3 regions of the Corynebacterium occultum genome follow, and region 1 is predicted to be linked to each of the others. Evidence: predicted binding sites of a transcription regulator. Region 1 holds the regulator's gene; each other region holds the start of a gene.
The links. Region 1 encodes LexA, which represses DNA repair genes until DNA is damaged. Its sites were predicted from a motif close to CGAACANNTGTTCG; they were not measured.
Positions count from the first base shown of each region.

Region 1 (10,323 bases):
CGCCAGCGGTGACCGGCGCGATCGTCGCCCTCATCGGCCTGAACCTGGCACCCACCGCCACCGCCAACTATGGGCAGCAGCCCCTGGTGGCCACGGTGACCATGGTGTCCATCCTGGTGCTCACGGTTGCCGGTCGGGGCATGATCTCCCGCCTGGCGATCCTGCTCGGGGTGATCATCGGCTGGGTGTTCGCCGCATTGAGCGGCAACCTCGGTGAGGACGTGGCACAAACCATCAGGGAGGCGGCCTGGATCGGGCTGCCCGAATTCCACACCCCCGAATTCCAGCTCTCCGCAATCCTGGTCACTCTCCCCGTGTTGGTGGTGCTGATCGCGGAGAATGTCGGTCATGTCAAGGCGGTCAGCGCAATGACCGGCCGTAACCTCGATGACCTGGCCGGTCCTGCCCTGATCGGCGATGGCCTGGCCACCACCCTCGCGGGTGGTTTCGGTGGTTCCGGTACCACCACCTACGCCGAGAACATCGGGGTGATGGCGGCAACCAAGGTGTATTCCACCGCCGCCTACTGGGTGGCTGCGATCACCGCCATCGCCTTGGCCTTCATCCCGAAGTTCGGTGCCCTGATCTTCACCATCCCCACCGGCGTGCTCGGCGGGGCCACCATCGTGCTCTACGGTCTGATCGGCCTGCTGGGGGTGCGCATCTGGATGGATGCCAAGGTCGATTTCAACAACCCGGTGAACCTCACCGCCGCGGCAGTCGCCCTGATCGCGGGTATCGGCAACCTGACTCTGACAGTGTTCGGGGTCACCCTGGAGGGCATCGCCTGGGGCTCAGTCGGCATCATCATCGGCTACCCGATTCTCAAGTGGCTCTACACCCATGTCGGAGAGGGCCGTCAGGCCAGCTACTGAAACCCTGCGTGAACATCTTCCCCGGACCCCTGGCAGGGCCGGGGATTTCTGCTGTGCCCCCAGGGGGGCGTCGATAAGCGCCGGAGTCAGGGGGTATCGAGTTCGCGCTCGATCATCCCCGCGATCTGGGCGACCGCCTCCCCGCTTTCGGAGGACACCAGCACTTCCTCACCGTGCTCAGCCCCCAGAGCCATGATCATCAGCGAGGAATCAGCCTCGGTGCGCTCTGCGGTGGGGTCACCGACCAACTCGAGGAAGACCTCCTCATCGAAGGTGGCGGCCGCCTCCGCCACCAGCGCAGCCGGCCGGGCATGCAGGCCGGCCTTGGAACCAACGGTCACAGTCTTGGAAAACACCGGGGCAATCCTTTTCCTTGAGGGGCAGAGGTCAAAAAGGGCGGCACCGCAAGGGGGGCACCACCGGGGAGACACCCAACTTATCCTAGAGCGGGAACCGGCACCCTGCCACGAACCGTCCGACTCGGCCAGAGACGTTTGATCAGGATCACCGTCAATGCGCCCACCAGGGAACCCACCCCCACCGCGAAGAGGAACGCCCACCAGGGGTCGATTGCGAAGAGCACCAGCACCCCGCCATGCGGTGCCTGGGAACCCACCCCCAGAGCCATACACAGGCCACCGGCGACCGCTCCGCCCAGTGACACCGAGGGGATCACCCGCAGCGGATCCGAAGCTGCGAAAGGAATCGCCCCCTCGGTGATGAAACTCAGGCCCAGCACCCAGGCTGATTTCCCGTTCTCCCGATCCACGGCGGTAAACAGATGCCGCTGCAGCAGGGTGGCGAGAGACATCGCGATGGGGGGAACCATACCGCCGGCCATCACCGCGGCCATCACCGTGGTGGAAGCCGGATCACCGGTGGAGAGCCCGGCGGTGGCGAAGAGAAAAGCCGCCTTATTCAGCGGTCCACCCAGATCCACACACATCATCAGGCCCAGTAGAGCACCGAAAACCAACGCCGAGGAACCATCCAACAACCCCAGCCAGTTGTTCAACATGTCCATCACATGACCCAGGGGGCGGCCCAGCAGCAGAAACATCGCCAACCCCACCGCGAGGGTACCGATGAGCGGGATGATCACCACCGGCATCAGGGACACCACCAACCGGGGTGGCTTCCACGCCCCGAGCATGGCAGCCACCACACCCGCCAGAATTCCGGTAACCAGAGCCCCGATGAAACCTGCCCCGACATAGAGGGAGACGGCACCCCCGACAAAACCTGGGGCGATGCCGGGTCTGCCCGCCAGACCGAAAGCGATGAAACCCGAGAGCGCAGGAACAATCAGCTGCATTGCGAAAGATCCGGTGCCGTAAAGGATCGCACCCAGATACACCGGCCACCCCGAACGCTCCCGGAAATCCATCTGCCCATCCTGGAGAAAAGGATCCATCAGGTTGATGGGTGATTGATTGGCTATCATCTGAGGCCAGATGTTCGGGATCTGGGGGCCGGCGAGCAACAACCCCAAGGCGATCAGGAGACCACCGGCGGCGACGAATGGCACCATATAAGCCACCCCGGTCATCATCGCCTGTCGTACCCGACGGCCCCAGCCCAACAGGAAACTGGCCGGACCCTCCCGGAAGGAAAGAGACCTTTCCCTGGTGGAATCCACCTCAACAGCATTTCCCCCGGCATTGTCCCCGGCGGGCACCCTGGAAGTGTTCGGGTTCTCGAAGGCCGCGATCGCCTCCTCCAGCACCACCTCCGGCTCATTGATCACCCGCCGCACCCCACATTCGATGAAGGGCTTACCGGCGAAACGTTCCCGACCAACCACCGCGATATCAGCCGCGAAGATCACCACCTCGGCCCGGCTGACCACCGCCGGATCCAACTGCACCGGGGAAGCGGAACCCTGTGACTCCACCATCAGCCGCACATCGGGACGCGCGGCAGCAGTCTGCAGCAACCGGTCCGCAGCCATATAGGTCTGGGCGATACCGGTGGGACAGGCCGTGACGGCCAACACCTTCAGCGCAGACTCATCGGCATCGGTGGGGCGTGGCAGAACCGCCGCCGGTTTAGGGCGGGCGGTGACGACCCCCTGGGGAATACCCGGGGAGGTGACCTCAGCCGTGGTCTTCTCCGCCGTCCACCCTTCAGCCACCGGTTGGCTGGCCCCGGGAACACCCCCGGCGACCTCCGGCACAGTGTCACCTGGGGGAGAGATGACCTGGTTGATCACCGCCACAGCAGTGTCAGCATCAGCAGCGCTGCGCAGCGATTCCAGGAAAGCCGGACGCAACAACGCACGAGCCAGCTTGGAGAGCAACCTCAGGTGAAATTTTCCGGCAGCGGTGGGAACCGCAATCAAAAACACCAGATCGGCCGCCCCATCCGGACCGCCGAAATCCACCGGCCGGGACAACCGGGCAAACACCAGCGAAGGGGTGCTAACCGCATCGCTGCGGGCATGAGGGATGGCGACCCGCCCCGCAAAACCGGTGGGGGACTTCCCCTCCCGGGCGAGAACCGCGGCGCTCAACACAGCCGCCGAAGAAACCCGCCCCTCAACCTCCAGCAACTGCGAGAGTTCCGAGATCACCGACGCTGAGGAATCCCCCAGCGCGGCATCCAATAACACCAGACCAGTAGGAAGGATAGACTCTGACTTCGAATTCACCACCCCATTAAAGCTGGGAAAACAAAATTTCGGGAGTGGTGTACCTCCGTTAGGGAAAGTTCAGGGGTATCTGAGGGTGATCCCTTCTCAGGGCAGGCGGGTAACGGTCACTCTCGTAGGTTGCAGATGCCCCGGGGAAGGCATGACCGTACCGGGCAGCTCCACCGCCGCCCGACCATAGGCCACCGCCTGGCCCAGACACTGTTCCGGGGACATCCCGCGGACACGGCCCAGCAGATAACCACCCAAGAGTGCGTCCCCGGCACCCACCGTGGAAACCGGGCGCATCTCAGGCCCGGTGGCATACCAGAGCCCTTCCGGACACAACAGCAGCGCACCCGCCGGACCCAGGGTGACCAGCACCTCAGGGATGCCCTGCTCATTCAACTGCCGGGCGGCACGGATCACCGGCGCCAGATTTCCCTGCTCCGCCTGCTGCTCCCAATGCCGACCATCAGTGCCCAATAACTGCCCCAGCTCCAGGGCATTGGGTTTGATCAGATCAGGGGCGGCATCAGCCACATTAGCCACCACCTCGCGGAGTGGCCCCTCAGAGGTGTCGACCACGATCTTCAACTCCGGACGCAGAGAACGCACCGTCCGGATCAGCTGGGAATACCAGTCCACCGGCACCCCCGGCGGCAGGGACCCGGCCATCACCAACCACTGAGCCTGGCAGGAATGGTTGAGCAGCTTCTCCGTCAGCTCAATCTGGGCCCGGGCACTCAAGGTCGCGCCGGGGCCGTTGAGTTTGGTGGTGGTGCCATCAGGTTCGGTGACGGTGGTGTTGATCCGTACCAGTTCCTCAATCTCCACCCGGGAGAAGGGAAGCCCACTCCGGTTGATCAGCGGTAGGAGGGGATCATCGGCGCGGGCGGGAAGAATTGCCAGGGTGGGGTGTCCTGCCAGGTGGAGGGAATGGGCGACATTGATGCCCTTCCCACCGGGGGCCCGACGGCTGGCGACCAGACGCTGCACCTCCCCGCGCTGTAGTGGAGCGGAGAGTTCCAGGGATCGGTCGATGCTCGGGTTGGGGGTGAAGGTCAGGATCATGACGGTCTCCCGGAGAGTGAGTGGGTGTTGACTGAGCTGGATCCGGGGAGAGGCATCAGTGCGGATCAATGGCATTTTCCTTCGTTACTTGCCTGACAAGCGGAAGGCATACGGCAGTGATCGGCGCTGACCGCGACTACTATCCGGAGCATGGAGCCCAATCCCCGAAATAGTGTGGACCTTAATCCCTCAGGTATTAAAGTTCAGGGTACCGCCTGTGTATCCGGGATCGTCTACGGCCCCGTCCGCTGGGCCCATCACCGGCCCGACCTGCCGGTATCCGGGGAACTGATTCCCGAGGATGAACGGCAGACCGAATACGAGCGTCTTTTGGCCGCTGTCGATACCGTCGCCAGGCGCTTCAGAGAGCGTGCCGACGCCACGGGGGGAGAGGCCGCTGAGGTGCTGCGCGCCAATGCGGTGATGGCGGCGGATCCCGCCTGGTCAAAGAACGCGAAGAAGGCGATCAGCGCCGGTCACCCTGCGGATGTGGCGGCAGTCCGGGCAACTGCGAAGTTCAGCGGCATGTTTGCCTCCCTGGGTGGGGTGATGGCTGAGCGGATCACCGATCTGGAGGATCTTCGGGACCGCATTATCGCGGAGATCCGAGGCGAGCCGGAACCCGGTCTGCCTTCAATTTCGGAGCCGGTGGTGCTCCTGGCCGAGGATCTCTCTCCAGCGGATACGGCAACCCTGGAACCTGCCAAGGTACTGGCCCTAGTGACGATGCGGGGTGGGAAAACCAGCCATACCGCGATCATCGCCCGGCAGCTGGGGTTGCCCTGCATCGTCGGTGCGGGCAGGGAATTGTCCCGCTTCCAGGACGGCACCACAGTGCTTGTCGACGCCGATCAGGGGGTCCTGCACAGTGGGGTGGACCCCGAGGCCGCCCGGGCAGCGATGAGCGCCGCTGCTGAGCACACCCGGAGAATCACCCGGTGGGAAGGCCCCGCCCACACCACTGACGGTCACCGAATCAAACTTCTGGCCAGTGTGACCTCTGTGGCTTCGGCCCAGCAGGCGGCAGCCACCCAGGCTGAGGGGATCGGACTCTTCCGGACCGAGATCCCCTTCCTCAAGGCCCGCCGGGAACCCACGGTGGTGGAGCAGTCGCAGATCTATGCGGAAGTTTTGGCGGCCTTCCCTGGCCGGAAGGTGGTGTTCCGCACCTTTGATGCCGGTTCCGATAAACCCCTCGCCTTCCTGGATATGGCGGGGGAGGATAATCCCGCCCTGGGGGTCCGTGGCCTGAGAGTGGCTGAGGGGCATCCTTCTCAGCTGCAGAATCAATTAGATGCGATTTCCCTCGCTAGTGCAGAGAGCGGGGGACAGGTATCGGTGATGGCGCCGATGCTCACCACTGTCACAGAGGCGGAAAATTTCGCGATCCTCTGCCGAGAGCGGGGACTTTCCCCCGGGGCGATGATTGAGGTCCCGGCGGCAGCACTGATGGCGGATCTGATTCTGCCCCACCTGGATTTTGTTTCCATCGGCACCAATGACCTCACCCAGTATGTGATGGCAGCGGATCGGATGTCCCCAGAACTGGCAGAGCTGGCTGATCCCTGGCAACCTGCGGTACTGAGACTGATCCGGCATACCTGCCGGGAGGGGCAACGACTCGGCACCCCGGTGGGGGTGTGTGGGGAATCCGCAGCGGATACCTTATTGGCCTGCGTCCTGGCGGGGATGGGGGTCAGTTCCCTTTCCCCGGCGGCCGGGGCGCTTTCTGCGGTGGGGGAGCAGCTTTCCAGGGTCAGCATGGCGGCTTGCCAACGAGCAGCGGAAGCGGTGGTGCAGGCTGCAACGGCGCAGCAGGCCCGCGAGGTGGCGGCCCATCTGCTTGATGTCCCCGGGGCTCGATGATGTGTGGCCAGCGAGCGGAAGCCCCGCGCGGCTAACCGCCTGAAAGGCAGGGCTGGCCCGGGGCTCTTGAACAACCACAGGGGCGCCGGACTAAGCGGGGATCAGCTCAGTGAGCGATGATCACGTCAATCTCACGTTCCCGCAGGGCTTCGATGAAGGTTTCCGGAGCGCCCTCATCGGTGATCACCACGTCAATGTCATTGATGCCGGCGAAGCTGACCAGGTAGTCATTGCCCAGCTTCGTGGAGTCGCAGAGGACCACCACCTTGTGGGCATTGGTGACCATGGCTGCCTTGATGGCAGCTTCCTGAGGGTCTGCGGTGGAGAGACCATGATCCAGGGTCAGGGCATTAGTGCCGATGAAGGCGACATCGCCGCGCATCAGCGCCAAGGTGCGCAATGCGGTGTCACCCACCACGGCTTGCGTGATCGCCCGAACGCTGCCACCGAGCAGCTGCACCTCGGTCAGGCCTGCGTTGGCAAGGTTCAGGGCAGTGACCAGGCTATTGGTCACGATCGACCATTCCCGGGCGCGGGGTTGTTCGGTGATGAGGTTGGCCAGTGCCGTGACGGAGGTGCCGGCATCCAGGAAGATGCTGCCACCGACGGCGGGAAGCTGATCCAGTGCAGTGCGGGCGATCGCAGACTTTGCTGCGGAAGCGGAACGGAATCGGGTGTCCAGGCTGAATTCGGTGGTCTGGAAAGTCTGGCTGGCCACTGCCCCGCCGTGGACGCGGTGGACGATCCCCTCGCGATCAAGCACAGCCAGGTCACGACGGATAGTTTCGGCGGTTACTTCGAAGCGTTCTGCCAATTCGGTGACGTTGACACGCCCTTCAACAGCGGTCAACGAAGCGATCTGGCGACGGCGTTCCTCAGCGTACATCCAACTTCCTCGGTCCTTTAGGTCACACGGGCTTGAATCGATCCATTAGTTTCCGATTCTCCCACTTTCACCGGCAGTAGCAGGGGACCTGGCTCCGTCGCACCCCTCTCCGGGGTGAGGATAAACCTGGGCCCGGCACAAAAAATCATCTCTGAGCTGGTTAAATATCTAATTGGAAAATTTTTGGGTGGCAGACTCATGCGGGCATTTTCAGATGCCATCCGGGGGTGGGAAAGGGGATTGCCGACCCCTTGCTGGGGTCGCCCTAAAGCTTGCGCATCACCGAAACCACCTTGCCCATGATTTCGGCGTCATTGCCGGGGATCGGGGAGAAGGCGTCATTGTGGGGCAACAGCCAGACTCCGGTGGAGTCCTTGTGGAACTCCTTGACGGTGGCCTCGCCCTCGATGAGGGCTGCCACGAACTCCCCTTGTTCAGCCACCGGCTGGGAACGGACGACCACCCAGTCGCCGTCAAGGATGCCGGCATCGCGCATGGATTCCCCCACGACCTGGAGCATGTAGAGCTCACCTTCGCCGACGATCTCCACGGGTAACGGGAAATAGTCCGAGACATTTTGCTCGGCGAGGATCGGGTTGCCTGCCGCAATTGAACCGACCACCGGGATGTAGCTGGCGGAGCTGGCGTTGGCGGGGATCTCAGAGTCTGCTGTGGCCTTGGCGGATCTGTTGTTCCTGGGAATTTCGGTGCCGGGGAGATGGCGGACATCCACCGCACGTGGCTTGTTGGGGTCACGGCGCAGGTAGCCCTTCTTCTCCAGCTCCTTGAGCTGGTAGGCGACCGAGGAAGTGGACTGCAGGCCGGCGGCATCACCGATTTCCCGGATGCTCGGCGGGTAACCCCGCAGGACCACCGCATCCTGGATCACCTGAAGGATCCGGCGCTGACGGTCGGAGAGGTCCACCATCGGGTTCTTGCCGCTGGCGGCGGTCTTCGAAGATGTTGCCTTGGCTCTGGCGCGGGCCATGTCGAAAGCTCCTTAGGTTTGGACCTGCGATGGTCCGTGGTCGGCCGTTTCAGCTGGGGTACCTCGTGGCTACGAGGTGGGGTGTTCGAATCAGTTGGCCTTGATCTGGGCGAACGCTGCCCCATCTGCATTCGAATTTAACACGAATGTTCGAGAAAGGGGAGTCTTATTCTGGACAAGTGTTCGAGAGCGTGTTATAAATCGAACAGAAAAATGTATTCGAACACCTGAACTAAAGTTGTGGTGAAGTGGTGGGGCGGGTGCCTAAGATTTCCCATGAACGAAAGGATCCGATGATGAGCATCTCCCTTAACCGTGTTCAAACAGCGAAAATGAGCCCTTCCCTCAGCTCGGGAATTGTTCCTGCTGCAGCCGTGTGGGAGCCGAAAGAGGGGGTTCCGCACCTTTCGTCCGGGGTTGGGGTGCGGCGCCTTTCCCGCCAAAATCGAACAGGAGAACTAATCCCAGGTGAGCAGGTTTCCAAAAACCGGGACAAGCTCCCCAAGGTCCTGCAACTGGGGGAGGCCGCCCAGGCATACCTTGCGGGAGTGGCTTTCGGACTATTGCTGGTTCTCGGCCTGTTGTTGGGTGCCAGCCTGGAGGAACCGATGCCGACTTCGACCTTGCCGATCAGTGAAAGGTCGGTCTCGCTCGGTTGATCTGCACAGGGGTACGCTATGAAGTTGGTGCGTGCCAACCGCTTCCGCCCCGGCCGTCCTTGTAGAGAGGTTCTGAAACTCCCGTGTACTGCCCCTTCTGTCACCACGATCATTCCCGGGTGATCGACTCCCGCGTCATTGAGGCGGGTTCCGCCATCCGACGTCGCCGGGAGTGCAGCTCCTGCAAGGGTAGATTCACCACCATTGAAAAAGCTGTGCTGCTGGTGATCAAGCGTAATGGTGTCACCGAACCCTTCAGCCGCGACAAGGTCATCACCGGAGTTCGTCGTGCCTGCCAAGGTCGCGATGTCTCCGATGACGCCCTTAAACGGTTGGCACAGGAGGTTGAGGAGTCCGTCCGCGGGCACGGTAGTTCCCAGGTGCATGCTAATGAGATCGGCCTAGCCATCCTGGAACCGCTACGGGAGCTGGATGAAGTTGCCTACCTTCGTTTCGCTTCGGTCTACAAGTCTTTCGAGAGTGCCGAGGATTTCGAGTCTGAGATCCGGCTGATGCGCCGCCGCTCCCGCACCCAGCCCTGAGTCGGAGTGTTAACCCGAGGCTGCGCACGAGTTCATGGTCACTCCTGAGGACACTGCCGAAAAGTTGGGTGGGGAGCCGTGAAGCCTCAGTTTTTCATCATCCCGATGGCTGCTGTGTGTCGACGTTCGCGGGCCGTCTCGAACTGCGCTCGTCAAGTTTTTGAGACAGCTTGATTGATTTTTCTTCTTACGCTGCTGCTAATCCATACTGCTGTTGATACGAGGCCAAAGCATTCGCCGGCGACAGTCCCTGGTTATTACTGTGAGGCCGGCGCCGGTTGTACCATCCCTCGATATAGTCCATCACCGCGGTCCGGGCTGACAGGTGATTCTTAAAGTCATAATGGCGATACATTTCGGTCTTTAGGTGAGAGAAGAAATTCTCCGCCACTGCGTTATCCCAGCACACCCCGGTCACTCCCATCGACTGGGTGATCTTATTGCCGGCACACCACGTCTGAAATTCCCCGGAGGTGTATTGAGATCCTCTATCCGAGTGAAAAATTGCACCCTCGGGATGAAGACGCCCATGATCACGGGCCATGGCCAACGCATTGGTAATCAATGGTGTGCGCATGTTTGAATCCATCGACCATCCCACCACCATTCGCGTGGCCAAATCGATCACAGTGGCCAGATATAGCCACCCTGAGCCAGTCTTTAGGTAGGTGATGTCACCAACGAGCCTGGTCCCAGGCACGGTAGCGATAAAGTCTCGTTTCCCGTGGCTGTCGATCATATGATTTTTAATATGCTCAGTCCGGGCTGCTGGGTCGTTGACCGTGGTGTTCTTCCAGGCACGCA
Region 1 covers NZ_CP046455.1:1,793,038-1,803,360, reverse strand. Annotated here, with positions in the region: gene COCCU_RS08410 (uracil-xanthine permease family protein) at 1-875, shown strand, start outside; gene COCCU_RS08405 (HPr family phosphocarrier protein) at 962-1,231, opposite strand; gene COCCU_RS08400 (PTS fructose transporter subunit IIABC) at 1,312-3,486, opposite strand; gene COCCU_RS08395 (1-phosphofructokinase family hexose kinase) at 3,613-4,578, opposite strand; gene ptsP (phosphoenolpyruvate--protein phosphotransferase) at 4,729-6,444, shown strand; gene COCCU_RS08385 (DeoR/GlpR family DNA-binding transcription regulator) at 6,551-7,330, opposite strand; gene lexA (transcriptional repressor LexA) at 7,596-8,258, opposite strand; gene COCCU_RS08375 (hypothetical protein) at 8,615-8,977, shown strand; gene nrdR (transcriptional regulator NrdR) at 9,061-9,519, shown strand; partial or broken gene COCCU_RS08365 (IS3 family transposase) at 9,707-10,323, opposite strand, start outside.

Region 2 (10,323 bases), 700 kb from region 1:
CAGCGGAATTTCATCGGCAGCATCCTGGAGGATCAGTGACTGAGGACCTGAACGGCTACCGCGTGGTGGCCGTGCACGCACACCCCGACGATGAGGCGATCTCCACCGGCGGCGCGCTGGCGGATCTGGCCCGGCGGGGTGCTGAGGTCACCGTGATCACCTGCACCCTCGGCGAGCAGGGCGAGGTGATCGGGGATCCCTATCAGCACCTGGTGGCCGATCACTCCGACCAGCTCGGTGGTTTCCGCATCGGGGAGTTGCGTCGTTCCTTAAGGATCCTCGGTGCGCAGGGCAGTTTCCTCGGTGCCCCCGGCCGTTTCCGGGATTCCGGCATGGTCGGTGACCCGGCACAGGACAACCCGCGCGCCTTCGTCAATTCCGGGGCTGCGGCGGTGGAGCTGCTGGCAGCTGAGTTCGAGCGGCTGCGCCCTCATCTGGTGATCACCTACGGCCCGGACGGCGGTTATGGCCACCCGGATCATATCCGGGCCCATGAGATCACCCATCTCGCCGCAGCCCAGACCGGGGTGCCCAGGGTGCTGTGGGCGGTGACGGACACCGCTGACCTCCAGGCGGGACTGGCGTCGATAAGCACTGTTCCGGCCGGCTGGCGGGCAGCGAAACCCGAAGAACTGGCCTCGGTGGACAGCAGTGACCTGGCGATCACCCTGGATGACCACGCCTACCATGCCAAACGAGCCTCGATGCAGGCTCATGCCACCCAGGTGTGGATCGCCGATGGCAGTATCTCCGAGGTTAATCCGGTGGCCGCCATCGGGTCCTGCGATGGGCTGGTGCTCTGGGCACTGTCGAACCTGATCGCCCAGCCTCTGCTGCGTCGCGAGCACTATCAATTCGGGGCCGGGGTGGCACTTCCGGAGGGTGCCACCGGGCTCCTTGACGGACTGTCACGGGGGTGAGACAGTTGCCGCAGCAGGGTTTTATTCACCAGGATTTCAGTCGCGCCGAAGCCATCGGCGGATTGTTCTGGCTCTCCCTCGGAGCCCTTATTTCAGTCTTTTTGGAAGTGATGTATCTGGGCACCTGGATCGCCCTTCCGGGCGGCTCCTCGATCGCCTTTCCCTACACAATCCTCATCGCCTTCTTCTTCACCATGGTGCTGAGCAGGACTGCAGCGCTCTGGAGCAATCGGGCGGTGATCGCCGCCATCCCGCTCTATGTCTGGGTGGCAGGCTATACCGTGATGATGATGTGGCCTGTTTTCGGCGATGCCCAGTTGCTCGGATCCAACATCCGCAGCGTACTTCTGCTGGGGGCTGGAGTGATAGGTGGCATTTGGCCACTTATCAAGGTCAAGTGACATAATGGGTGAGCATCTCACCCAAAATCCGCAACTTTATATTGGAGTATCGAGTTCCCATGACATACACAATCGCACAGCCATGCGTTGACGTCTTGGATCGTTCCTGCGTTGAAGAATGCCCCGTGGACTGCATCTACGAGGGCAAACGCATGCTGTACATCCACCCCGACGAGTGCGTCGACTGCGGCGCCTGTGAACCAGCCTGCCCGGTCGAAGCCATCTTCTACGAGGATGACGTCCCGGACGAGTGGCTTGATTACAACGACGCCAACTCCGCCTTCTTCGACGACCTCGGATCCCCCGGTGGTGCCGCGAAGCTCGGCCCCCAGGACTTTGATCACCCGCTGGTCTCCGCACTGCCGCCGCAGAACCAGGACTAGAAAGCACACAGCCCCGCCAAGAGGAGAACCATGACCCGCACCCCGCTGGGAACCACCCTTCCCGATTTTCCCTGGGACTCTCTTGCCCAGGCGAAGGCGAAGGCCAACGCCCATCCGGAGGGCATCGTCGACCTTTCGGTGGGCACCCCGGTGGATCAGGTTGCCCCTGGCATCCAGATCGCACTCTCTGAGGCGGCGGCGGAGCCGGGCTACCCGCAGACCGTCGGCACCCCGGAACTACGCCAGGCGATCATTGAGGCCCTGGCCCGGCGCTACAACATGAGCGGCCTCAGCGAGAATGCGGTGCTGCCGGTGGTGGGCACCAAGGAGGCCATCGCCCTGCTGCCGAGCCTGCTCGGGGTGCGGGGGACGGTGGTCATCCCGGAGGTTGCCTACCCGACTTATGAGGTGGGTGCCCTGATGGCCGGGGCCACGCCGCTGCGGGCAGATTCGCTGTTCAAGGTCGGCCCGGCCACCCCGGACCTGATGTTCATCAATTCCCCCTCCAATCCGACGGGCAAGGTGCTCGGCATTGAGCACCTGCGCAAGGTGGTCCACTGGGCGCAGGAACGCGGGGTGATTCTCGCTGCTGATGAGTGCTATATCGGTCTGGGTTGGGATGATGAGAATCAGCCCCTCTCGATCCTGGATCCGGCGGTCTGCGATGGTGACCACACCAACCTGATCGCCATCCACTCCCTGTCCAAGTCCTCCAATCTGGCCAGCTACCGCGCAGGTTTCCTAGCTGGTGATCCTTCCTTGATCGCTGAACTGACCGAAGTGCGGAAGCATTCCGGTCTGATGGTTCCCGGTCCGATCCAGGCGGCCATGGTTGCCGCCCTGGGTGATGATGACCAGGAGGCACTGCAGAAGCTGCGCTACGCCGCCCGGCGGGCCAAACTGATGCGGGCGCTGATCGAAGCCGGTTTCCAGGTGGAGAACTCCGAGGCGGGGCTCTACATCTGGGCCACCCGTGGAGAGAACTGCCGTGACACCGTGAACTGGCTTGCCGAACGTGGCATTCTCGTCGCACCCGGTGACTTCTACGGTCCTGCCGGCGCCAACTTCGTGCGGGTTGCCCTGACCGGCACCGATGAGCGTATCGACGCTGCGGTGGCCCGGCTGCACGGCTGACCCTCTGTTCCTGTTCTAGAAGGGCGGCTCCTCATCCTCGTATTGCGAGGGGAGGGGCCGCTCCCTCTTTTGCTTGAGTCGCTGTGTTCTCTCCTGCTCCGCTTTCTCCTCTTCGCGCAGGCGGGCCCGTTCCCGGCGCCTGTCCTGACGTTGGGCCAGGGTCTGCACCCAATGTCTCTGCTTCGGGGCCAACGGCCCTTCCGCACGGTCAATTGCCCAGGTACCGTCCTGGAAGAGCCAGTAGACATCACCGGTATAGGGGTCAAGCAGGTAGTGGACCTGCTCATCGGTTTTGCGGGCATGGTGGTGGTCGCAGAGCGCCAGGAGATTGGCGGCGGTGGTGGGGCCACCATCAGCATGGTTGATCCGGTGGTCCATCTGACAGCGGCTGGCGGGCCGGATGCAGCCAGGCCAGCGGCAGAGCCAGTCCCTTCCCTCCACCGCAGCCCTGATATCCGGTGGTGTCTGGTAGGCCGGGGATTCCTTCTCGGCAGCCGCATCAGCATCCCGGATCCGTTGGGCAGCTGCCGCGAGGGCTTCAGCGTCCTTGGGGTCAAGGGGGCCGTAGGGCTGGAGAAAGCCCGGACTCCCGGGCAGGTCCCTGGCCTGGTAGAGGTTCAGGTTGACCTTCACCGACACATCCATCAGGAAGATCTCCACAAAAGCCTGATGGTAGGGGATGCCCTGCTCCTTGGCGCGGGCCCGCACCGCCTCCTCGATCTTGGTGGCGGTGACCTGATCCACCCGGATCTCGAAGAGCACGCTGCCATCGGGCTGTGGGGTGCTGTGGTACCTGTTCATGACCGGGAGCTCGGGTTCTGGAGCCGGCTCCGTATTCCCGGGCTCGCCTTCCGGGTGTTCTGTTTCTTCCTGGGCACTGGGGTGCTGGGGTGCTTCTTCCTCGGGTGGGGTCAGCACCCGGATGAGTTCTTTGAGGGCCCGGGTGATGGTGGCACTGGTGGGCATCAGCTGGTTTGCCCGGGTGGGGGAGAGCAGGGAGCTCAACCGCTCGTCGACGGCCTCCCAGAACCCTGGATCCTCCAGCAGCTCCACACAGATACCGGTGAGCTGGTGGTCGATGGTGCGCAGCCGGGACATGTCGACGTGGAAGTGTTCCTCGATCAGGGTCTTGAGTTGGGGTAGTTTGTCGAGGGTGAGCAGGGCGTAGAGATTGCTGGCGATGACTCCGGAGCGGATACCCGTGGATCGGGTGATGGTTGCCGCCAGTTCAGTGAAATCCCGCTCCTGCTGGGATCCGGTGGGCATGGCCCGGCGCCAGGCCAGGTATTCGGCTTCTCGGGCCTGTTGGAAGGCCACCGCCAGGGGATCGTCCGGGGAACTCAGCGAATGGAACGCCATGGTATCGGAGTGGAAGGGCACGGGGACAGGTCACCTCCTTGAAGGTGAAGGGTCGCAGTGGTTGAGGGGTGCAGTAGTGATGACGCCTATAGCTCAGGTGTTCGATATGGACCTTAGGGCACGCCCCGGACATGGCTACCCCCGCGGGGGTGATTTCCTGAAAAGTGCAGTTCAGGGCAGTTCTTTTCATGGTTGGGAAACGAGGCTGCATAGTCGTGATGAGATGGGAGCTCTGCTCAAGCCACGGTAAAGAGCGTGTGGATTCACTGATTCAAATGGCCGGAGACTAAAGTTCAATCTTTAAAGTGATCAGTGCATCAGGAAGAGGCGATGTGGGCTCCACGGAAAAAATGCGGCCCGGCAGGTTGATGTCAGGGCTGAGCCAGTTCATCAAATTCGGAATCGTCGGTGGTTCCGGAACCGTGGTGAATCTGCTCATCGCTGCGCTCTCCAAGAAGATCGCCGGCTGGACCGGGGGCATCCACGAGAGTGATGTCTTCCTGAATCTGTTCGGCACCGAGTTTAATATTCGTTGGTTCAACGTCTTTTTGACGATTGCCTTCCTGGTTGCCAACACCTGGAACTACCAGCTCAACCGGATGTGGACCTTCAAGGGAATCAGTACCCGAAGCTGGTTCCGGGGATTCTTCCCCTTCCTGCTGACCGGTATCGGGGCTTTCCTGGTGAGTCAGGTGGTGGCCACCCTGTTGATGAACCCGACTTCGCCGATCGCTCTCTCCGAGGCGGTATTCGATGGCTCCACCGGCTTCCGGACCAAGTTCTACTGGGCCACCGTGATCTCCATTGTGGTTGCCATGCCGGTGAACTTCCTGATCAACAAATTCTGGGCCTTCCGTCGCCCGAAGGTGAAGATCGTCGAGGTCAGGGAACCTGTCACCCAGGAGAGTTAGTCATCCAGCCCAGCATTGATCCGGGCAATGTCCTGCATGCGGCGCTTCCGCTGAGCCTTCGGGCCCAGCCACAGTGCCAGGCCACCTCCGGCCAGACTTCCGACCAGACCCCCGGTGGCGGCGGCGATGGAACCATCCCAGTAGTTGAAAGCTAGTCCGGCAAGCCAGGCGAGAATAAGGGCGGTCATTAGGAACCAGTCTGTCCTGCTCAATTCGATGAAGCGGGCGCGCGCGGTCTGACGCTTCAGCCAATTCTGTCCCAGCACCTGGGAGGCGGCGGGGATCAGCAGCAGTAGGGCGGACCATAGGGAGTGATCGCCCGGCAGTGTCCAGGCAAGAATTGCACCCACCAGGAAGCAGAGCCACATGGGGGACTGGGCTGTCACGGTCGAAGAGCGATGCAGTAACTGCCGCTCGAATTCATCGTCTACCGCTTCATCGTATTTCTGCAGGGTGGTGTCGGCATATCCCATGTCAGTTCTCCTGTTCCTCTCCGAATATCTCCTCCACGGTTTTTCCCAGCTCCCGGCAGATCGCCAGAGCCAGGTGCACCGAGGGGGAGTAGTTGCCCTTCTCGATATTTGCGATGGTCTGCCGGGACACTGAAACCCGTTCCGCGAGTTCGCCCTGTGAGAGCTCATTCCAACGGCGGAATTTGCGGACCATGTTGCTGAGGTTCTGTTCACTCAAGCGCGCGACACGTCCCGTCCCAGCGTCGTGGTGCCCCCGAGAGTGCAGAGCGGCAATGTCAGGAGAATGATCGGCAGGCTGTGGCGGGGTTCCATGTCCGAAGCTCCTTATCGTGATGTCACATTTTCCCTATATTCACAATGTAAAGTAAACTTGACATTCGGTCAATGGTTTTAAGCAATAAAAAACCCGGCCCACCGTAAACGTGGACCGGGCTCTCAAGATTCCCGGGAAAGACCCCTCAGGAGACTAGTTCTGGTGCAGATCCCGGTTCAGGGCGACTGAAACCTCCCGCTCACTGGCCTCTACCGAACCGGAGACCGAATTGCGGCGAAAGAGCAGCCGGGAGAAACCGGAGAGCTTGGAGGCACGGATGGAACTGCCGTGGAAGACCCCGACCTTCTTGGCCAGCTCATCGAAGATGGTGACCCGGGTGCCCGCGGTGACATAGAGACCGGCCTCGATGGTGCAGTCATCACCGAGGGGGAAACCGACACCTGCGTTCGCGCCGAGCAGGCATCGCTTACCCAGGGAGATCACCTCGCTGCCGCCACCGGAGAGAGTACCCATGATGGAGGCGCCGCCACCGATGTCGGTGCCGTCACCGATGACCACACCAGAGGAGATCCGGCCCTCAACCATGGAGGTGCCCAGGGTGCCCGCATTGAAGTTGACGAAGCCCTCGTGCATGACGGTGGTGCCGGGGGAGAGGTAGGCGCCCAGGCGGACGCGGTCAGCATCGGCGATACGCACCCCACTGGGGATGACATAGTCGACCATGCGGGGGAACTTGTCCACGGACTGGATGGACACCGGGCCACGCTCAGCGAGCTTGCCACGGACGAACTCGAACCTATCCAGGGAGCAGGGGCCCCAGTTGGTCCACACCACATTGGCCAACTGGTGATAGATACCATCCAGGTTCAGACCATGGGGCTTGACCAGCCGGTGGGAGAGCAGGTGCAGTCGCAGGTAGGCGTCGTAGGTGCCCAGGGGAGCGTCGTCGAGAGAAGCGATACGCGTCTCGACGGCGATACGCTCGACGTGACGGTCCTCATCGACGAGCTCCAAGGGAGCGAGCTGCTCCGGCGCGGTGATTCGCACCGTGCCGGCCTCGACGGGGTCGTCGATAAGCGTCGGGGAGGGGAACCACACATCCAGGACAGTGCCGTCCTGGTGGATGGTTGCGAGGCCTTGGGCAAGTGCAGCGGTCATGGCTTAGAAGTTACCTGACCTTCTTGCCGCGTGTGGTGAAGGAAAGTGCAATGAGAAGCACAACGACCACGACCACGGAGTAGATCTGGCCGCGGGCTCCGGCATCGAAGAGCATCAGGACGATCAGACCCACCAGAGAGATCAGGGTGGCCCAGGCCAACCAGGGCCACCCCCACATCCGGACGGTGGTGATCTCCTTGTTGTGTTCCAGCTCGGGGTGCAGCTTGAGGTAGCTGAGGACGATCATCACCCAGACCACCAACAGGCAGCCACCCACGGCATTGAGCAGGAAGTCCAGTAGACCCGTTGGGTTCCACCACTGCAGACCCACGGAAACGAAGGCGAAGACCATGGAGAGAACCACCGCGTTGATGGGCACCTTGGCGGAACTCAACGTCTTGAACAATGCCGGGGCGTCACCTTCCAGGGCGAGGTCATGGACCAGTCGGGAGGTGGCGAAGATCTGGGCGTTGAAGGCGGAGAGCAACGCCAGGACGATGACGGCCTCCATGAAACCGACCACACCCGGCAGGTTGGCCAGGCTCAGCACCGCGGTGAAGGGGGACTCGGCGGCGGTCTCGGCGTTGTCGATCTGGGAATAAGGCAGCAGGAAGGTCATCACCAGCACCGAACCCAGGTAGAAGACTGCGATGCGCCAGATCACGGCACGCACCGCGGTGGCGATGGAACGCTCCGGCTCGGAAGATTCCGCGGCGGCGATGGTGACGATCTCGATACCACCGAAAGCGAAGGCCACGGCCAACAGGCCAGCAGCCACACCGGCAATGCCATTGGGCATGAAACCGGCCTCGCCGAGGAAGTTCTGGGTACCCACGAAGGTGGAACCGGGCAGCAGACCGAAGATCAGCAGTGCACCGATGATCAGGAAACCGATGATCACCGCCACCTTGATGAAGGCGAACCAGTACTCGAACTCACCGAAACCACTGACCTTCGCCAGGTTGACCACCACGAAGAAGATCACGGCCACCAGCGCCGGAATCCAGGGATCCACCCCGAACCAGCTGCCCATGATCGCCGCGGCTCCGGTCATCTCCGCGCCGAGCACCATGATCAGCATGAACCAGTACAACCAGCCGAGGGTGAAACCGGCCCAATGGCCATAAGCCTGGCGGGCATAGGTGGAGAAGGAACCGGAGGAGGGCCGGGCCGCCGCCAGCTCGCCGAGCATCTGCATCACCAACACCACGATGGCACCGGCGATCATGTAGGCGATCAGGATGGCTGGACCTGCCGCGCGGATACCCACGCCGGTTCCGAGGAAGAGGCCCGCGCCGATAGCGGACCCCAACCCCATCATGGTCAAGTGTCTAGGCTTAAGTCCCTTACCGAGCCCGGGGTTACCGGCTTGGGAGGTCTCCTGTGTTGTCATGCCTGAAACCTTATCCTGAGGTCAGGACAGGTTATAAACTGACCACACCGCCGAAGCTAGTGGGTGCGCAGCACAGGTTCCGGGTGGCCCGCCTCAGTGCGCACACTCCAATTCGAACGCCACTCCAGGTCTGCACCGGTGATCAGGGTGCGGCTGGCGGCATCAAAGATCGGGGTGTCCTGCTCAATGACGATATTGGAACCGATCCGGCAGTTATCGCCGATATTCAGGCCGATCAGTCCCGAGGAGACCCCGAAGTGACAGTTCTCTCCGATGCTGATGGGAATCCGGGCCCCCTCCGGGCTGCGGTTGGCCATCAGGGTGGCGGAGAGCCCCACATTGCACCCAGCCCCCACGGTCACCCCGGAGGAGAGTCTCCCCTCGATGCGGGCGGGGCCGAGGGAACCGGCGTTATAGGAGACGAAACCCTCGCGGAGCACCGTGGTGCCGGGAGCCAGGTAGGCGCCGAGCCGCACCCGCTCCGCCTCCGCGATCCGGATCCCGTCGGGGAGGGCGTAATCGACCATGCGGGGCAGGTGATCAATGCCGTAGACGTGGATCAGGCCGCGGGAACGCAGGGAGGTGCGCACAAACTCGAAGTTCTCCGGGGTGGCCGGACCCTTGTTCGTCCACACCACATTCGCCAGATGCTTGACCGCACCATCCATGTTGATGGACTGCGGCCTTACGATCCGGTGACTGAGCAGATGCAGCCGAAGGTAGACATCATGGGCGCTGCTCGGCGGCTGGTGGACATCAGCGATGGTGGTGCGCACCGCAACCTGCTCCACCATGCGGTCCTCATCCAAGGTGATCAACGAGAGCATCTGGTGGCTCAGGTGCTGGGCCCCGAGCCGTTCAGTGCCGCTGGTGAGTCCGGAACCGTCAACCAGCTCGGGTGCCGGGAACCAGGTGTCCAACACTGTGCCGTCAATGGAGATATTTGCGATACCGATGCCCTGGGCGCCCTGTGTGCTCATAATTTTCATTCTACGGTGGTCCCGTGCCCAGGTCATTTTGTAGTCTGGGCAGGTGAGCGAATCAACAATCCTGGATTTCAGCGACCCCGTCACACTGGCGGCGGCACTGGTCGATATCCCCAGCCCCTCCCACCACGAAACTGAGCTTGCCGACGCCCTGGAACCTGCCCTCCGGGCCATCCCCGGCGTGCAGGTCCACCGCCACGGCAACACCCTCCTTGCCCGCACCCGGCGCGGCCTGGGGGAGCGGGTGATCCTGGCGGGGCACATCGACACCGTGCCCATCGTCGACAACCTGCCGCACCGCCTGGTGGATGGGGTGCTCCACGGCTGCGGCAGTGTGGACATGAAATCCGGCCTGGCGGTCTACCTCCACACCTTCTGGCTCCTGGCCAATGATCCGGGGCTCAACCGGGATCTGACATTGATCGCCTATGAGGGGGAGGAGGTCTCCACCGAGTTCAATGGGCTCGGCCACATTGAAGCGGATCTGCCGGAATGGTTGGTGGGTGATATTGCCTTGCTCGGTGAGCCCAGTGGGGCGATCATTGAGGCAGGTTGCCAGGGAACCCTCCGGTTGCGCATCACCGCCCGGGGGGAAAGGGCCCACTCCGCCCGCGCCTGGCTGGGGGAGAATGCCGCCCATAAACTCGCCCCCGTGCTCACCCGCATCGCCGCCTACCAGCCCCGCAGTGTGAAGATCGATGAGTGTGAGTACCGCGAGGGGTTGAATGTGGTGCACCTGGAATCCGGGGTGACCACCAACACCATCCCGGATGAGGCCTGGCTCTTCCTCAACTTCCGTTTCGCCCCGGACCGCAGTGTGGCGGGGGCGGAGGCGCATCTTCGGGAGGTGCTCGATTTCGCGGGTCTGGAGGTTGAGATTGACGACGCCGCGCCGGGGGCCCTCCCTGGGCTGGGCTCACCCCCTGCCCAG
Region 2 covers NZ_CP046455.1:1,097,593-1,107,915, forward strand. Annotated here, with positions in the region: gene COCCU_RS05185 (ABC transporter family substrate-binding protein) at 1-43, shown strand, start outside; gene mshB (N-acetyl-1-D-myo-inositol-2-amino-2-deoxy-alpha-D-glucopyranoside deacetylase) at 36-920, shown strand; gene COCCU_RS05195 (hypothetical protein) at 926-1,321, shown strand; gene fdxA (ferredoxin) at 1,381-1,704, shown strand; gene dapC (succinyldiaminopimelate transaminase) at 1,735-2,838, shown strand; gene COCCU_RS05210 (HNH endonuclease signature motif containing protein) at 2,854-4,197, opposite strand; gene COCCU_RS05215 (GtrA family protein) at 4,566-5,108, shown strand; gene COCCU_RS05220 (DNA translocase FtsK 4TM domain-containing protein) at 5,105-5,581, opposite strand; gene COCCU_RS05225 (helix-turn-helix transcriptional regulator) at 5,583-5,774, opposite strand; gene dapD (2,3,4,5-tetrahydropyridine-2,6-dicarboxylate N-succinyltransferase) at 6,048-7,013, opposite strand; gene COCCU_RS05235 (amino acid permease) at 7,024-8,406, opposite strand; gene COCCU_RS05240 (DapH/DapD/GlmU-related protein) at 8,463-9,386, opposite strand; gene dapE (succinyl-diaminopimelate desuccinylase) at 9,454-10,323, shown strand, end outside.
Region 2: COCCU_RS05210 (HNH endonuclease signature motif containing protein) is a predicted target of LexA. The motif match lies at 4,288-4,301, and genes of this name have one in related genera.

Region 3 (10,323 bases), 110 kb from region 1:
GGGGCTGCGGTGTGTCAGCTCCCTGCATTAACTCCTGAGCTACCTGCCGCAGTGGAACTTCTCAGCTCTGGTCAAGCTGTGGGGCTGGATGTCAGAGAGGACCATGAGAAGCTGGTGGCTGATCTTCCGGGCAAACTGCCGGGACTTCATCTTCCCACCTCTGTGGCCTCGGCAGCGACAGTCCGCGGGGTGCTGGAGGATGCCGCGCAGCTCAGCGACACCGTGGTGGTTTACTGCGCCGCGGGCAGACGTAGCGATGATTTCCTGGCCACCTGGTCCGGAGTGGCGGAGGAGTTCGGTCTTTCACTGCGCAGTCTGCCCGGCGGGGTGAATGGGATGCCTAAGGCTGTACTGCGGGGCTAGCGATTCTTGAACCCGGCGCGTGTGAGGGCATCCGCCATGGCACCGCCACCCTGGTTGCGGTTTTGCCCGCCCCGGCTTTTCTTCTCGGGGTCCGCTGCCTTCCTGTCGGGGGTGGGCCGGGCACTTCGCTGGCGTTTCGGGGCATCCTCACGCTTTCGTTTGGGTGCCGGGGTACCGGGTTCATCGTTGAGGCGGAGGGAGAGCCCGATGCGTTTGCGCTCCACATCAACCTCCATGACCTTGACCTTCACCACCTGTCCGGAACGGACGACTTCGCGCGGGTCGGAGATGAAGGTATCCGACATGGCGGAGACATGGACCAGTCCGTCCTGGTGGACCCCCACATCCACGAAGGCGCCGAAGGCGGCGACGTTGGTCACCGTGCCCTCAAGAATCATGCCGGGGTTCAGGTCAGAGAGCTTTTCGACGCCCTCCCTGAAGGTCGCGGTCTTGAATTCCGGGCGTGGGTCCCGACCCGGCTTGTCCAGTTCCGCGATGATGTCGGTGACTGTGGGCATGCCGAAGGTGTCATCGGCGAAGTCTGCCGGGTTCAGCTGTTCCAGCACAGGTGTATTAGCAATGAGGTCGGCGACCTTCAGCCCCGTGGCGGTGGTGATCTTCCGGACCACCGGATATGCCTCGGGATGTACGGCAGAGGCATCGAGTGGGTCGGAACCGCCGCTGATCCGCAGGAAGCCGGCGCATTGCTGGAAGGCCTTGGGCCCCAGGCGGGGAACCTTCTTCAGCTCCCGGCGGTTGGTGAAACGGCCATTTTCATCGCGGTGGGCGACGATGTTTTCCGCCAGGGTGGAGCTGACCCCGGCGACCCGGGTCAGTAAGGGGGCGGAGGCGGTGTTGAGGTCGACCCCCACCGCATTCACCGCGTCCTCCACCACGGTGTCGAGGGTTTTCGCCAGGGCCTGCTGGTTGACATCATGCTGGTACTGGCCCACGCCGATGGATTTCGGGTCAACTTTGACCAGCTCCGCCAGGGGGTCCTGCAGTCGGCGGGCGATGGAGACCGCGCCACGCAGTGAGACATCCATCTCCGGGAATTCTGCGGCGGCGATCGCGGAGGCCGAATATACCGAAGCACCGGATTCCGAGACCATGACTGGGGTGGGCCGCCTGCCACCGGCCTGCTTGATCAGGTCCGCGATTTCATGGCTGAGTTTTTCGGTTTCACGGGAGGCGGTGCCATTACCCACCGCCATCAGATCAACTGAGTGGGTGGCGCAGAGTCCGGCGAGCTCCTGCACCGCTTCATTCCACCTGTTCTGCGGCTGATGCGGGTAGACGATGGTGGTGTCCAGGACCTTGCCGGTGGGGTCAACGACCGCCACCTTCACTCCATTGCGGTACCCCGGGTCCAGCCCGATGGTTGCTCGCTGGCCTGCCGGTGCCGCCAACAGCACATCGCGGAGGTTGGTGGCGAAGATCTCCAGGGCACCCTCCTCCGCTTTTTCTTTCAGGCGCGTCCGTACATCCAGTCCGGAGGAGACATAGAGCTTGGTGCGCCAGCCTCGGTGGACGGCATCCGCCAGCCAGGTTGAGGTCCGGGTGTCCAGTTCAAAACGATCGCTGATGAGGTTCTCATAGAGCTCATCTGCACCGGCGTCGAGATTCAGCTGCAGCACCCCTTCACTTTCGCCCCGCAGCAGAGCCAGGATGCGGTGGCCGGGAAGCGTGGTGAAGGGTTCAGCAAAGTTGAAGTAGTCCTTGAATTTCTCTCCCTCCTGTTCTTTTCCCGCCGCCACGCTGGAATTGATGCTGCCCCTGCCATACATCTGTTCCCGGACTTCCCCGACCAGATCTGGATCCGTGGCGAAACGGTCGATGAGGATGGATCGGGCGCCTTCCAACGCCTTCTTCGTGTCCTCGAAACCTTCGGTGGTGAAACTTTCCGCCATCTTGGCCGGATCCAGCGTGGGGTTGTCGATGAGTTGCTCCAGAAGGGGTGCCAGGCCAGCTTCCCGGGCGGTGTCCGCCTTGGTTTTGCGGCGTTTCTTGAAGGGCAGGTAGAGATCCTCCAATCGTGCCTTGGTGTCACAGTTGAGGATAAGGGCGCGAAGATGATCGTTGAGCTTGCCTTGTTCCTCGACAGCGGCCAGCACGCTCTGTTTGCGATCCTCCAGCTCCTGAAGATAAGTCCGTCTTTCCTCCAGCTGGCGCAGCTGGGTGTCATCTAGACCACCGGTGGCCTCTTTGCGGTAGCGGGCGATGAAAGGCACCGTGTTGCCCTCATCCAGGAGTCTGAAGGTGACTGCCACCTGCTCTTCCCTCACGTCGAGTTCGCGGGCAATGGTGGCGGTGATCGAGGTAGCTGACATTCCTGCAATTCTAGCGAAATCTTCAACCACGGGAGCAATGGGATGCTTTGATCTGCCCTTATCTAGAATAAGTTAGAACAGATGTTCCCCTAAGTTCACCTGCAATTGGTACACATGTTCGACATGACAGGTTAGTCTGGAAACAACTTCAGAGGAGATCAGGGGGATCTGACAATGACACTGATAAAGCAGCATGTCGAAGCCATCGAGGAACATCTGTCTGCCATCGCGGATATCTTCGCCAATCCCAAAGCCTCGGATTTCCTCGCCAACGCCGACATGCTCCCGGCTCTCGAGCGCGCCCTCAACCTCAAGGCGGGTATCGACGCCGCGATCGCCTATGCCGCAGATCAGGCGCGGGCCGGTGACCGGGTGGGTTCCTCCCGCACCATCGACTACCTGATCAAGGAGCTCGGCCTCTCCTTCCATGAAGCTATGGCACGCCTGCGCCTCGGCCACCAGAACCACGGCAAGATCACCCTGCCTGAACCCGCCGTGCCCTCTTCCGAGGAGAAGACAACTGAACCAGATACCAGCGGACTTTCCCCCGCAGAGCAGGAGCGCAGGATGGCAGAAACCGCCAAGCAGGCCCGGGAGCAGGAGGAGCAGCGCAAACGTGCCGAGGCTGAGCGGCTCCGCCAGGAAGAGGCAGCCCGGGAAAAAGCCCGCCAGCAGGCCCGTCGCAGCCGGATCAGCCAGGAAAAGCTCAAGCTCATCGACCGGGAACTCGCCAAGCTCAACGGGGATGCCCGTCGCAGCCGGAATGAGCTGTATGTTCGGGCGGTGGCCCAGTCCAGCCAGCGCACTCCCGAGGATCTGCAGGAATGGGTGCGCACCCAGGTGAACCGGGAAAATGCCGGCAGCCGGGATCCCCATGCCGCCTGGAAGAAGCGGGAGCTCAAGATCGGACGCCCTGACAGCGATGGCGGAGCCAATATCTACGGCTATATCACCGCCGACACGCTCGCCCTTCTGGAGAGCGCGCTGGCACCCGCCAACCGCCCGGGTCACCTCATCGAGGATCCGAATATCGAAGATAACCGGACCCTCCCACAGCGACGCCATGATGCGCTGGCAATAATTCTGCGCCACCACAGCGTCGAGAAGATGAACCGCACCGGAGTCGGCACCGTCGTCATCAGCCTCTCCGCTAAGGATATCGACAACCTGGGGAACCCTGAAGCAGACCACCGCTTCCCCACCAACACCAATGCCATGCTCAGCCCCCAGGAGATCCTGCGCCTGGGTGCAGCCAAGTACAACTTTGCGGTGGTCCACGACCCTGAGAGCGGCGACCCGCTCCATGTCGCCCGCACTGAACGGCTGGCCACCCTGGAGCAGCGCATCGCTCTTCTCGCATCCCAGCTGGTCTGTGCCAACCCGGACTGTACCCAGCCTTTCTGCAACTGCGATATCCACCACCTGGAGGCCTGGCAGTTGGGAGGCTCGACCGATATCTGGAATCTGGCTGCCCTATGCCGCACCCACCACGGCAACAACAATGACCACCGCGATGGCACCGGAGCTCGCGGCCATGCGGAAAGAGATCCCTTGAGCGGAAGAGTCGGTTATCGTCCACCACCGCGGCCCGGAAATCCGCATCCGGGAGTCGAAGTCAACAACACTGAGAGGCAATCACATTCCGGTGGAGCGAAGGTCAGATCGCAACCCTGGCCGGATCAAACCTCGGCACCCCGGAAAAACCAGGGGGAAGAGTCATCGGAGCCCGCCCCCGGCACACCTACGTCCATGAAGGGTTCCGGGGACCCCACTCCGCCGACGACTCCCGAACAACCCCCGCTATTCCCGTGGAAGGATGTGGCATGAGGGGGCTCTCTGAACTGGTTCCCGAAAGAATGGGGCTGTTTCCCTGCGGGTGTCGGGGGCGTTGCAAGAAGCACTCGACTCCCAGGCCTCCGCCGAGAGATAAAAAACCCGGGACATCTGAAGACCAGCAGCATAACCATCTGCATCATCTGCCTTCAGGTGTCCCGGGATTGGCTCGCCCCGAAAGTTATTATCTCATTCTCAGTAATTTGTTCCAGTTGAACAGGAGTGTCATCCCTCAGAAATCCCCCAACTACCCCCTAAATGGCCTAAGAGCACTAATTCGCCGAGGGATCCTGCCAGGCACAGGAGGCGGAGACACCAGGTTCCGCACTGCCCTCCATCGAGGTGCCGTACCAATAAGCCCCCTGCGGCAGGGAGCGGACCACCACCTGGGTCAGCTCCTTGAGATCCAGGTGGGAATTACCGTTGACCACCACGCGATGCAGCACCTCCACCACCGGAACATGCCCCTCATTCTGCTCGAACTGAGTGACCAGCATATTGTCCGGTTCACACGTCAGATCAACCACCTGGGCGTGAATTTCGGTAGCCTCAAAACCGGCACGGCGCAGTTTCTTCGGCATCCGGGCCACCACCCGTTCCCACTCCACCGGGGCAATCAGGATGTTGAGGTCGGTGGAGACCTCACGCATCGCCAGCTGCTGGCGGTCCCATTTGGTGAGTTCCGCCCGCTCCAGCAGCTCCGGGCGGGCTGTCTGGGTGCGCAACAGGGACTGGGTACGACGCCACTGCTCAATCGCGGCATGGTTACCCGAGAAGAGCACCTCAGGTACTTCCAGGCCACGCCATTCCCGCGGTTTGGTGTAGCTGGGTGCCTCCAGCAGACCATCGGAGAAGCTGTCCTCCTCATGGCTGCGCTGATTGCCCAACACCCCCGGAATCAGCCGAACCACTGCCTCGGCGATGACAAGTACCGCCACTTCCCCACCGATGAGGACATAGTCACCGATGGAGACCTCGCGGACCCGATAACGATTCGCGGCATCATCGATCACCCGCTGATCGATTCCCTCATAACGCCCGCAGGCGAAGACAATGTGCTCCTCATTGGACCAGGCCTGGGCATCCGACTGGGTGAAGGGCTTGCCTGCCGGGGTCGGTACGATCAACAAGGGCAGATCAGGGTTCTCACCGGCGGTGTCACCCGCAGAGTAAGCCTGCTTCGCCACGCCCTCCAGGTCATCGTGTCGTGGCTTATCCAGGTGGGGTGCGGAACTTTCCAGTGTGACCGCAGCCGCAACCGGCCCGGTACCTGCTGCGGCATCATCGAGCGCAGGTCCCCACACCCCGGGTTTCATGACCATGCCGGGACCCCCGCCATAGGGCGCATTATCTACCGAGCGGTGCACATCAGTGGCCCACTGTCGCAGATCATGGACCCCGACGCTCAGCTTCCCCTCCTCGATGGCTTTGCCGAGCAAGGCATGGCGCAGGGGCTCAAGGTACTCGGGGAAGATGGTGAGAACATCAAGACGCATTTAAAGCTCCAACAGTCCTTCAGGCGGGGTGATGGTGCAGGTGCCGGAATCCAGATCAACTTCCGGCACGATCGCGTGCACGAAAGGAATCAGGACTTCCTTTCCATTGTCCAGCTTGACCTCAAGGATCTCCCCCGCCGGGCCATGCATGACCCCGGTGACCTCGCCGATCTCCGCATCTTCGTGGACGATCTTCAACCCGGTCAGCTCATGATCATAAAAACCGTCTTCTTCTTCCTCACGTTCCAGTGGGGTTGCGAAGAACTGGGTGCCGCGGAGCGAATCCGCGGCATTACGGTCCGGAACCTCCTCGAATTTCACCAGCAACCTGCCCTGGTGCACCCTGGCGGCCTTCACCGTCAGGAAGTGCTCCTTCCTGCCCTGCCGACCATTGAGCACTTCGCCTACGGCGTAGCGGATCTCCGGTTCGTCGGTGGTGACCTCGATGGTCACCTCTCCCCTGATCCCGTGGGATTTGACCACGCGTCCGATCATTAATTCCATGGTCACCGAGTTTAGCGCCCCGATGGTGGAGCTCCCACATCCGCACAAAACCAATCCCTTGGATTACAGGTAATAATGGGGCTCAGGTCGGTACATAAACCACTGAGGCAGAGTTGGAACCCAGATCAAGATCATTTTGGAGTCGCTGATGAACACCACACCCCCGTCCCGGCCGACACCTGAGGAGGGTGCGCAGCCCATCTTCAGCGCTCCACGGGAGTTGCGCCCCGGCGGTGGGGAAATGACCGAGTGGATTCTGGGACGGTTGCCGATCTCCCGGAAGCAGATCATCGAGTTCTCCCCCGGGGAGGGTTCCACCACCCGGCGACTGCTGCGTCACAACCCTGCCGGCTACCTCGGAATCCATCACCCTGGCACCACTGATGGCTCCCCGACCTCCACCGGACTCCAGAATCTGATCAACCGTGCCAACGCCCGGGGCACCCTCCAGGGAAGAAAAGAGCCACCCAATCGCTTGCTCAGCGCCGACCTCCGAAACACCGGCCTGCCCGCCGCCTCCGCCGATGTGGTGCTCTCCGAGTCTTTCCTGAGCCACAATCCGGAGGATGAGAAGCTCCGGGTCCTCCGGGAAGCAGGGCGGCTATTGCGTCCGGGCGGGTTTTTCGCTCTCCACGAAGCAATTCTGCGGCCCGATGATCTGGACCCCGCACTCATCGCCACCCGACGGGAGGAGCTCAGCCAGTTACTGGGCGCGGAGGCCCACCCCCTCAGCGGCGCAGGATGGGCTGAGCTGATTGAAAAGGCCGGTTTCGCGCTCGTCGAGAAGCGGGTGTCGGACCTACCCCTGGCTGAACCGGGACAGGGGCTGGGAGCCCTCGCCCACACTGCCCTCAAGTTGTTGCGGCGAGCAAGGAAATCGGAAGAAAACATCGATCATCACAGGAATTTCGGCGCCATCGCCCTGATCCTGACCTTAAAGGAGTAGCAGCCATGTCCACCCCCATGAATATCCTGCAGGTACTTAAAGATGCCCCGCCGGCCCAGCCAGCCAGACCCCGGCCCGCGGTGAAACGCCTGCTGCAGGGCGATGGTGCCAACCTGATTGTGTTCACCTTCTCCCCCGGCCAGTCCCTGCCGGACCATCAGGCCGCACACCCCATCGTGGTGCAGTGTCTCTCCGGTTCCCTGGATTTCGGTTGCGATGGGGAGAAAGTCCGGTTGGAACCGGGAACCCTGATTCATCTGCCTGACCATGTGGTGCATCGGGTGGATTGCCCAGCGGATTCTGAAGGTGAGGCAGTACTGTTGCTGAGCATGCTCACTGGGGAACGACACCCCTGAGCGACCCCTGTAGTCCTGAAGGCAGGTCCCCCGGCTAAAGACACCCCAGGGGGCTATGACGCACAAAACCGTGTCCAGGTTTCCCTGAACACGGTTTCTTTAAGCTTCTGCCCGGTGGGGTGTCACTCGCTGAGGTGCTGTCCTGAGGGACACCGGCCTCAACGGGTTTCCACCCCGGTGGAATTACTCCTCGGTGGCAGCTTCCTCGGCCGGAGCCTCTTCAGCAGCCTTGGCCTCAGCGGCAGCAGCCTTCTCGGCAGCTTCCTTCTCGGCAGCAGCCTTGGCCTCAGCCTCTTCCTTGGCCTTCTGCTTCTTGGCGGTGACTGCCTCCAGGGACGGGCCGTCGTTGGCCTCGGAGAGGGCGGCGTTGAAGAGATCCAGCTTGGAGGTCTTCTCCTCGGCAAACTTCAGGGTGCCCTCGGCACCCTCGAGGCCATTGGCCTTCTGCCAATCGCCGGTCACCTTGAGCAGGGCGAGAACGGGCTCGGTCGGCTGTGCGCCAACGCTCAGCCAGTACTGGGCACGCTCAGAGTCGATCTGGATGAGGGAGGGGTTCTGCTTCGGCTCGTAGACACCGATGTTCTCGATGACCTTGCCGTCGCGGCGGGTGCGGGAATCGGCGATGACCACGCGGTAGTGCGGGGTACGGATCTTGCCGAGGCGCTGCAGCTTAATCTTGACAGCCATGTGTGGCTCCTTTTGGTCACTGGGCAGTTCAGACACCCGCCACTTTTCGGCGGGCCGGTTCAACCCTTGGTTTTAACCTGCGGGTGACGCACCGGCCGACCGTGGTCGGTTGCGGTGTTACGCAGGAAAGTTTCTGATGCAGACAAGCATGTCCACAACCCGGATAACTATACCTTCCCGGTCAGGCAGAAAGAAATCAGTGGTGCCGCTATGATGTATCTGTGCTTTCCCATGAGCTGATCAGGTATTTCGACGAGTCGCGTATCGATGCCCTCCTCCTACACCGGGACCTCGATGCTCTGGACGCTTTTCTCCTGGGCCCCGGCATTGATGCCCGGGACCGGTCGGGGCACACGGTCCTGATGCGTGCAGCCGCTGAATTCAATCTGCTGGTCCTGGCGCACCTGCTCTCCGGTGGTGCCGACCCTTCGCTTGTCGACGACCGCGCCCGCACCGCCCTGCATCATGCCGCGATTGTCGGCAATGATGCCGCCGCCGAGCTGCTGGTGGACGCCGGCGCCCCCGTCGATGCCACCGACCAGGAGCTGCGCACTCCCCTGTGGCACGCCGCCTCCCAGCATCTCCCCGATTCCGCGATCGTGGATGTGCTGCTGCGGGCCGGGGCGGATCCCCGGAAGCGGGATATCCACGGGGTCTGCCCAGAGGACATGATCTAGGGGCGCTAAGCTGCCTGCGCTTCACGCATGCCAGAACGTACCGACCATCCGGCGATGGCGATGACGACCCCCATGCCGGCCATGGACCACCACACCGGTTGCGCAGCTGCCTCAAAGCCGCTGGGGCCGCCGGCACCGAGCCGGGCGACCACCAGGGAACCGAAAATCGCGGCACCCAGACCATTGCCGATCTGCCGGGCAGTGGAGGTGACCGCCGCTGCGGTACCGGCCTGCGCCTTGGGCAGGCCGGAGACAGCGGCATTGGTGATGGGGGTGTTGACGCTGCCGAAGCCGATGCCGTAGACGCCGAAGGCGAGGCAGAGATACCAGAGCGGGCTGTCCAGGTCGATGAAGCTGAGCAATAACCCACCCAGGGCCATCACCGCGCCCGCGAAGATCAGGACCGGGGCGGGGCCTCGGGCGGCCACCAGCCGGCCGGAAGCTGGGGCGCAGATGGCGACCATCAGCGCCAGCGGCAGCAGCAGCAACCCGGCACTCATCGGGCTGAGTCCCCGAGCCTGCTGCAGGAAAAGGTTGATGACGAAAAGGAAACCGCTGGTGGAGGCGAAAGCCACCAGAGCACAGATCACCGCGACGCTGAAAATCCGGGAACGGAAAAGCGAGGGCGCGAGCAAAGGGGTGTCAGTGCGAGTCTCCCACCAGAGGAAAACCCCCAGCGCCCCCAGCGCCCCAATGAAGCAACCCACCACGAGGGGGTGCGACCAACCGAGCGAGCCACCCTGAATCAGGGCGGTGTTGATGCTGACCAGGAAGACAATCATCAGGATCTGGCCGGGCGGATCCAGACGGCGGTGGGTGCCGGCATTGGATTCCGGGATGAAGAGCGCAGCAAGCACCACCGCCAGCAGGGCGATGGGCACATTGATCCAGAAGACGGCACGCCAGCTGACCAGATCCACCAGCAGGCCACCGATCGGGGGGCCCAGCGCCATGGCGACGCCGATGACACCACTCCAGATTCCCAATGCCTTCGCCCGCTGGGCGGGGTTGGTGAAAGCGTTGGTGATGATGGACAGTGCCACCGGGTTGAGCATGGACCCACCCAGCCCCTGCAGCACCCGCGCGGCGATGAGTATCTCGGCGTTGGGGGCGAAAGAACTGAGCAGGGAA
Region 3 covers NZ_CP046455.1:1,907,754-1,918,076, forward strand. Annotated here, with positions in the region: gene COCCU_RS08890 (ThiF family adenylyltransferase) at 1-363, shown strand, start outside; gene COCCU_RS08895 (Tex family protein) at 360-2,693, opposite strand; gene COCCU_RS08900 (HNH endonuclease signature motif containing protein) at 2,868-4,520, shown strand; gene trmD (tRNA (guanosine(37)-N1)-methyltransferase TrmD) at 4,799-6,022, opposite strand; gene rimM (ribosome maturation factor RimM) at 6,023-6,526, opposite strand; gene COCCU_RS08915 (class I SAM-dependent methyltransferase) at 6,675-7,472, shown strand; gene COCCU_RS08920 (cupin domain-containing protein) at 7,478-7,828, shown strand; gene rpsP (30S ribosomal protein S16) at 8,012-8,515, opposite strand; gene COCCU_RS08930 (ankyrin repeat domain-containing protein) at 8,737-9,192, shown strand; gene COCCU_RS08935 (MFS transporter) at 9,198-10,323, opposite strand, start outside.
Region 3: COCCU_RS08900 (HNH endonuclease signature motif containing protein) is a predicted target of LexA. The motif match lies at 2,768-2,781, and genes of this name have one in related genera.